DNA from 2 places in the Pseudoflavonifractor sp. HCP28S3_F10 genome. Region 2 is predicted to be linked to the other one. Evidence: riboswitches for the same ligand, from Rfam matches in the RefSeq annotation. Region 2 holds a riboswitch; the other holds the start of a gene.

Region 1 (4,019 bases), on a different contig from region 2:
GAGCGTTTCGGGCTGCGATTCAGGAGTGATATTCAGGCCGGACTTCATAATACCGGATTCCCACCAGACACCGGCTCTCTGCGATCTTCCGTGCGGCCTTACTGTCTCCGTCATCATCTTTAGCGAGTTAAATCACCAAACACTATAGTAGAATGTACGGTTTTTGTCAAGCCTGTTTTTCAACAAATTTTTTGCCGGAACGGAAGAGGCGCCTTATACCCGGGCCTGTTTCTTGTTGGCGTACATGTTCTGGTCGGCCTGATACTTCCAGTCGCTGAAGGATTTGAGGGTACCGTCGGTATCTCTCAGGTAGCTCATGCCACGGGCGATGGAGAGCTTGAGGTGGCTGCTGGAGCGGTTGTGGCGGTCGATCTCCTCATCCAGCCGGGCGAACCAGAACTCCGCCGGTTCAGCGGGATCGGTAAGGACGGCGCAGAATTCATCGCCGCCGATACGGAAACAGCTGCCGGAGGGGCCGAAGGCATTCTCAATGCACTGGGCCGCGGCAAGGATGAGCTCGTCGCCTGCGTTGTGGCCGAAGTGGTCGTTGACGTATTTCAGGCGGTTCAGGTCCATGAAGTAAAGGGCGACGTTACCGTAGGTATCGGCCTTGGACTGAAGCTCGGTCATGGCCTCCTCAAAGGCCCGGCGGTTTTTCATGCCGGTCATCCGGTCCTCCCGGGCCAGGCGCTGGTAGATCTGCATCTCGGTCTTGAACTGGACGTTTTTCACCATGGTGGTGATGATGCCGCGCAGGAGCAAAAAGACAAAGACCAGAATGCCGCACTCAAAAAAGACCTCATAGTAGGGGATCTCCAGCAGCCAGTAGAACAGCAGGGCGGAGACGCCGCCCACCGCCAGCATGGCGAAGGCCAGCAGAATGGTGAAGAGCTCCTTATCCTTGCTTTCCCGGTATTCCCGCACCAGCAGGGTCCCGGCGACGATGATGCTGGCCACCAGGAGCAGGTGGGTCACAAAGAGCATGTCGATGAAATCAAAGAGGCCCAGAGCGTTCAGGATGCCCTGGATCAGGGCGTTGAGGTAGAAGCTGAGGACGCACAGGTCCAGCACCCAGTGCTTTGCCAGACCGCCGGTGTTCTGCACAAAGTGGAGCATGGGTACGGCCAGCAGCATAAAGGCGTAGAAGGAGATCACGCAGGTCAGGGGCGCAAGATAGCTCTGCGTCTGGGCTACGGACGAATCGGTAGTGCACCAGACGGCGCAGATGAACAGGAAGGAGGCCACATGGAGGAAGCGGGGGTCCCGCATCCGAACCCGCCGCAGATAGAGGGACACGCCCAGGGCACAGACGGCCAGGATGCACATGATGAACACGATGGCGAAGTTGGCGGCCGCGCCGGTATAGTGCTGCCGGGTGACGGCGCCGCTGCTGCCGATATAGACCATGGGGAGACTGAAATGCCCGCCTGCGGTGTTCTCATACCGCAGGGCCAGAACGCCGTCCGCCGTGTCGGCGGGGAGGCGGGCGTCGCAGTCCAGCTTGGACTTCATCTGGTCGTTGCGGGGGAAAAGCTCATCTGAATAACGGTAAAGGACCTGATCGTTAAAGAGAACGGTCAGATCATACTGGGCGCCCCGGGTGGTGACGGTCAGGCTGCCGTCGGCGGCAGTGAGGCTGTCATTGTAGAGCACAAGGCAGTCCCCCTCCGTCTCCACCTCCGCGGGAAGGGTGAGGGGGAGCTTTTCCCCATCCTCCAGACGATACCAGCCCTCCGAGAGCGGACGGACCTTTTCCAGCGGCGTGGCGGTCCCATGCCTGGAGAGCGTGAAGAGCAGCGTGAGCAGCATAAGGAAAACGCCCAGGAGCAAGAGAAGCTCCGCGATCAGACGGCCGGAGGCCGCGTTTCGTTTTTGATTCAGTTCTGCTCACTCCTTTCCGGGTCTTTGCCGGGACGCGGGGACGGCGGGGACGGCGGGGGCGGGCGCGGGGGATTCTTTACTATGATATCATATAAAGCATTACTATCATAAACGTTTTCCACCGTTCTGTCAAACGCAGAAAAAGCAATATTTTCGTCAAAAAACGGGCTTTTTCAGACGAAATAGGGCGAAAGGAAAAAGGCGGGGAAAAAAGACTAAAAAATGTGCACGGAAATGGAAAATGTAACCGAATCTGTGACCATTGCATGCTATACTGGGAGCCAGTAAGAGCAAAAATCGTGCATAACCTCTAAATCGTACCCCCGGATATGGATGCAGAAGGAGAATATGCACAAAAAGAGCGGGCTTTGACTTGACAAACTTGAAAAGATATGTATAATATTGGGTACCACGGGTCAGAGGAGGTTTCACCCCCTCCCGGGTACAAGTAAAAATCAGAAACTGGAAAAAAGCAAACCGCGCGAAAACGCGGGACGCAAAGCATGAAGGCTAAAGCGGCATACAGCCGCCATGCCGGTTCGGCTGCCCTGTCGTCTGTTATGGCGTCCAAGGGGCCGAAGGGCTTTTTTCCGGATGGCGCGATCGCGGACGACTGGGAACAGTCTCCGCGATTTTCTGTTTTTCGCAGAAAGCGGGGCTCCTGCCTTGAAGAAGGCAGGAAGGTCCCTGACGCATGGAAAAGAAACGAGGTGAGGGCCGGTGCCCAAAGCAATCAAGGTCATATGGAACGCGGTCACCACGCTGCTGGTGGCGGCGGTGGTACTGCTGGCGGTGCTGCTGGTGGGCGTGCGGCTCGTGGGGCTGACCCCCTTCGTGGTCCTCAGCGGCAGTATGGAGCCCACCTATCCCACCGGCGGCCTGATCTACGTCAAGTCCGTCCCGGCGGAGGAGATCAAGGTGGGCGACCCCATCACCTTCGTGATGAACGAGGATCTGCTGGTAGCCACCCACCGGGTGGTGGAGATCGACAGCGAGAACCAGCGCTTCACCACCAAGGGCGACGCCAACGACGCGGTGGACGGCTCGCCGGTCCACTTCAACAACCTCATCGGCAGGCCCGTGTTCTGCATCCCGTATCTGGGATATGTCTCCAATTTCCTCACCAACCCGCCCGGCATGTACGTGGGCTGGAGCGTCATCGGCGTGCTGCTGGTGCTCCTCTTCACCCCGGAGCTGCTGAAATGGGCGGAGAAGTCCGACCGGAAGGCCGCCGGGAAAAAGAAGGCCGCCGGCGGAGATGAACCAGGGGGAACGCCGTAAGGCATTTTAATAAACTCATCCGGTACCCGAGCGACAACCCCGCAAGCGACCCCAAAAAATTTTTTGAAAAGGAGAACCACATCATGAAGAAGAAGCTCACTATGATCGCCGCTCTGGCTCTGGCCGTCTGCATCGGCATCGGCGGCACTCTGGCTTGGCTGACCTCCCAGACCCAGGCTATCACCAACACCTTTACCGTCGGCAAGGTCGACATCACCCTTCGGGAGAAGGAAATCGGCGGGGATACCTTCCTGGACGCTAAGACCGAAGCCAAGGCTCAGACCTACAAGGTGTCTCCTGGCGTTCCTGTGGATAAGGAAGCTGATGTTATCGTCAAGGCTGACAGCGAGGATTCTTACCTGTTCGTGAAGGTTGTCAAGGGCACCAGCTTCGACGCTAATTTTGAGTACACCATCGCTGACGGCTGGACCGCCCTTACTGGAGTTGACGGCGTGTATTACCGCACCGTCAATGCTACTACCGCTGATCAGACTTTTGACGTGCTGAAGGGCAATCAGGTCGTTGTTAAGAATACCGTGACTACTCTGGACGCGAACGCCACCCTGTCCTTCCAGGCTTATGCTATCCAGAAGGCTGGTATTTCCGCTGCTGGCAGCAAGACTGCTGAGCAGGTCGCTTGGGAGACCGTTTCCGGCACCACCATCGGCGCCTAACCCCGACCACTCAAATCTCACTACTACATAGAAGAGAGGAAGCTGACTTATGAAGAAAAAGATCATGGCCGCCGCTCTGGCGATCTGCATGATGGCCACTCTGGTGGTCGGCATGTCTCTGGCTTACTTCACCGATAAGGAAGAGAAGAGCAACGTGTTCACCATCGGCAACGTCGATATTAC
Region 2 (4,019 bases):
TGATGGAGGGGCGGTTTGCGCTGCCGCCGTCCACCCAGATCTTGGTGACGGGGATGGTGGTGTACTCCTCGCTGAACTTGTTGTCCACCACATTGGGGACGGTGGTGCCGCTCTCGTCCAGCGCTCCCCAGGCCACCTTGACGTCATAGGGACCGGCAGCGGTATAGCCCGCCGGGGCGGTCTCGGTCAGGGTGTAGGTGTGGCCGGAGGGGATGCCCGAGAAGGAGACCGTGCCGTCATTGCCGGAGGTGGCGGTGGCGCTCCAGTTGGAGGAGATGCCGCAGGCGCAGTCGCTCTTATGGGTCAGGGTAAAGACGGCACCGGCAAGAGGCTCGCCGTAGGCCTTCTTGGTGAAGGTCAGGGTGCCGGCGAATCCCTCTACCTGGGGGATATCCACGATCTTAGCGGTATGAAGGGTGCTGTCCAGGTTGCCGTTTTCATCGGTGAGCATATAAGTAAGGGTGGTGCTGCCGTTGGTGGCATAGTCTGCCCCTGCGATAAAGCCGTTGTCCAGCGTATCCAGACGGACGATATAGCTCTCCTCATAGACGTACCAATTTACATTGTCCACGGGCTCTGCTCGGTCTGGGGCGTCACCCTTCAGATTCCAGACCAGCTGCTTATTTGCGGTGTCGTAGTAAAATACGTTATCCGTATTATCCAAAGGAATGTTGCTGTTGTCCTCGGGAAGGAACTTGATATGGTTCTCAGCCGGGATAAGGTCGGTCAGGATCCAGGCCTTGGCCTGATTCTTAATAATGTCGGTGATCTGTCCAAGACCCCAGTCAATATCATTGCCTGCGGGGACATTCTTGTTGGCGAAGCTGGAGAGCCACGTGTCAATGGGCTGATTGTTGACCTTATCCCGGATGCTTCCGTAGGACACGGTATACAGCAGGGCGTTCTCCTTGATGTCGCTGGCCACATTGGGCACATCTACATAATCGTTGTGCGTGGCCTGGTTGCCGCCGCCCTTTTTGCCATCAATGAAGGTGGTGCTGGTGGGGGCACCTTCCACATAATACGTGGGCACGCCGTCTGTGATCAGCACCACATACTTGTTTTCGATATCAGTGGTACTCAGAAGGTTGCCGGCCAGCCGGAGACCGCCCTCGATGTTCGTTCCGCCGCCGTCGGTATAGGAATCGCCGTGAGGTCCGTCAAAACTCTTGGTGTGGATATGACCCTCGTAGCCTTTTTCAAACAGCGTATGCCAGCGGAGACTGCCGAGAATGCTGTCTTTCACATAGTACTCACAACCCGGAACATTGCAGCGCCATTGCAGGTTCAGGAAACCGCCCCACTCAATGGTATTGACCTCGTGGGTGTGCGAACCGGAAATGGTGCATGCCGGATAGCTGAAGTTGACCTTGACATTATCCACTGCGCTCTTGGCAGTGTCTGTATCGGCCCAGCCCTGAATGGTATAGGCGGAGGAACCAAACTCCACGATAGAGACCTGCCGCCGGGCATCTCCGGCCTCTGCGGCAAAGCTGTCAATGAATTTCTTCGCCGCGGCCTTCGCCTTGTAGATCCGCATGTCCTCCTCGCGTTTGGGATCGCTGCCGCTCACAGTCTCCTTCATGCTGTTGGAGACGTCCATGACCAGCACGACCGCGGCGTCGGGGGAGACGACCTGTTCTGTGACCTCCTCCGAGGTCTTTATGGTCAGGGTAATTTTAAACTCATTCTCTCCAAGTTGTTCAATCATTTTGGAGTGCTTGACTTTGCCATCGTCAGTGACAACTTCCTTGCCGTCTCTGACTATCTGGTTTTTGTCTGTCCCCGCCGCGAAGGCCGCGGTGGGCAGCAGGCCGAGGACCATGATAACGGCCAGCAGGGACGAGAGCAGACGGTTGAGCTTCTTTTTTGCCAACATCTTTCATTCCCCTTTTCTAAAGATTTGGTGAGAATGGAATCAGTGGCGGCCGGACTGGCGTGGCGGTCTCCCGCGTTAGCCTCCTGAGCTTTGCGTCCCGGCCTTTCGGCCGGTTTGCCCTTTTCACGGTTCCCGCTTTCCGGTTTCCGGAAAGCGGATCAGGGCTTCTCCCCGATCAGAACGGACTTAAGATCATGGCTTCCGAAGGCGGGCGTCAGGCCAGCTCCGGCTGGAACTCGCCTCCTTCCTCTGACAGCGTACTGTCGATGAGCTTCAAAAGCTCCAGCGCGCTGCGGAACGGCGCCTGTTTCTTTCCGCCTGACCAGGAAACAGTACCCTGCCATGTGGAATTCTGGGCGCTTATCACTTGAATGACAAAGGTCTCATGCATACGGATCTCCTCCAAGCCGGGATCTGAGGGGTACCGGGGTTCTTAGTATGGCATCAGTATACAGCGCAATGGTTACATCTTGGTCACATTTTGAACCGCTGCCGTACATAATTAAAAAATTTTTTAAACCCTTCTCTGTCCGCGTGGAGCCGGGAAAGGGCAGAAAAGCCCGTCTCCGGCAGGAGGCGGGCCCTCGTTTTGCATTTTATATCAGTTCTGCCCGCAGGCGCGCTCAGCGGCCTCCACCACATGCCCAACCAGCACGCAGGTGGTCACAGAGCCCACGCCGCCGGGGACGGGAGTGATAGCGTCCACCACAGGTTCCACCTGGTCAAAGGCCACATCGCCGCAGAGCCTGCCCTCCTCATTGACATTGATGCCCACATCCACCACCACCTGACCGGGGGCGGCAAAGGATGCGTCCACCACGCCGGCTCTTCCGGCCGCGACCACCAGGATCTCTGCCTCCCGGCAGACAGCGGGCATGTCCGCCGTGCGGGTATGGCAGATGGTGACGGTGGCGTTTTTCTGCAGCAGCATCATGGCCACGGGCCTGCCCACCACCAGGCTGCGGCCTACCACAGCCACCTTTTTTCCGGTCAGGTCGTAATTATAGTGGGCCAGGATCTCCATGCAGGCCTGGGCGGTGCAGGGGGGAAAGCCCCGCTTCACCCCGGCGAACACACCGGCCAGCGAGCCGTCGGTGATGCCGTCCACGTCCTTCTCGGGGGCCAGCGCCTGGCGGACGGCCTCGTCGTCGATGTGCCGGGGCAGGGGACGGAAGAGCAGGCAGCCGTGGATGCCCGGGTCGGCATTGACCCGGCCGATGACCTCCAGCAGTTCTTCCTGGGTGCATCCGGCGTCCAGCACGAAATGGCGCACCGCCACGCCGATCTTCTCGCAGCGCTTGACCGCGCCCCGCTCGTAGCTGAGGTCATCCTCACGCTCGCCCACCCGCACGATGGCCAGGGTAGGGGTCACGCCTCTGGCCGTCAATGCAGCGGTCCGCCGGACCAGGCTGTCGCTGAGGGCGGCGGCAACTTCTTTACCGGAGAGAATGGCAGCCATATGAATTCACGCTTCCTTTCATAGATCGATCAGTGGAACCGGGCGGCCACGTCGGCGTAGATGGCGTCGGCCATGGCACAGTACCGCTCCAGCATGGCGTTGGCCTCATTTTCCAGACGGATGGCCTTGTCCCGGTCAGTCATGGACTTGGTGTTGATAAATACGTTAAGGCTGGCGCCCTGGAGGGCGGCCTTGCAGCACACCACGCCCACGCCCACGTCGGAGATGGCGATGGCAGAGCCCATACGGGCGTAGTCTTTATGAAGTTCAATGGCCTCGCACACGGCGCGCATGATGTCCATGGGCACGGCGCAGGCGGCGTCCAGGGCCTGGGCCATGACCTGGGCCTTATAGGCCCGCTGCTCCTCGGTCTCCCTGGGCAGGCCATAGGCCCGGGAGAGGGGCTCGAAAGCCTCCGCATCAGCAGCCACCAGATCCGCCAGCCGGCGGCGCAGGGCCCCGGCCTTCTGATCCAGGGCGATCACGTCGGCCTCTACACTGGCGTATTTCTTCTTCCCAACGGTGAGATTACCTACCATATTGCCCAGGGCCACGCCTACCGCGCCCACCAGGGCTGAGGCGCCGCCGCCGCCGGGGACGGGAGCCTTGGAGGCCAGCGCGTCCAGAAACTCCGTACAGGTCTGTGCTGTCAGATTCATGTCCATCCCTCGCTTTATTATA

The links. Region 2 has a riboswitch for cyclic di-GMP ahead of ACTNBZ_RS02605 (Cna B-type domain-containing protein). Riboswitches for the same ligand answer to the same signal wherever they lie in the genome.
Region 1: it holds a riboswitch for cyclic di-GMP, as region 2 does, so the genes downstream of both, ACTNBZ_RS09835 (signal peptidase I) here and ACTNBZ_RS02605 (Cna B-type domain-containing protein) in region 2, are expected to answer to the same signal.

Annotation. Positions count from the first base shown of each region.
Region 1 is NZ_JBQHUB010000021.1:32,955-36,973, forward strand. Features, by position in the region: gene ACTNBZ_RS09830 (GGDEF domain-containing protein) at 214-1,809, opposite strand; cyclic di-GMP riboswitch class I at 2,343-2,432, shown strand; gene ACTNBZ_RS09835 (signal peptidase I) at 2,602-3,162, shown strand; gene ACTNBZ_RS09840 (SipW-dependent-type signal peptide-containing protein) at 3,246-3,836, shown strand; gene ACTNBZ_RS09845 (TasA family protein) at 3,886-4,019, shown strand, end outside.
Region 2 is NZ_JBQHUB010000003.1:34,573-38,591, forward strand. Features, by position in the region: gene ACTNBZ_RS02605 (Cna B-type domain-containing protein) at 1-1,879, opposite strand, end outside; cyclic di-GMP riboswitch class I at 1,921-2,008, opposite strand; gene ACTNBZ_RS02610 (hypothetical protein) at 2,094-2,270, opposite strand; gene ACTNBZ_RS02615 (bifunctional 5,10-methylenetetrahydrofolate dehydrogenase/5,10-methenyltetrahydrofolate cyclohydrolase) at 2,481-3,338, opposite strand; gene ACTNBZ_RS02620 (cyclodeaminase/cyclohydrolase family protein) at 3,368-3,991, opposite strand.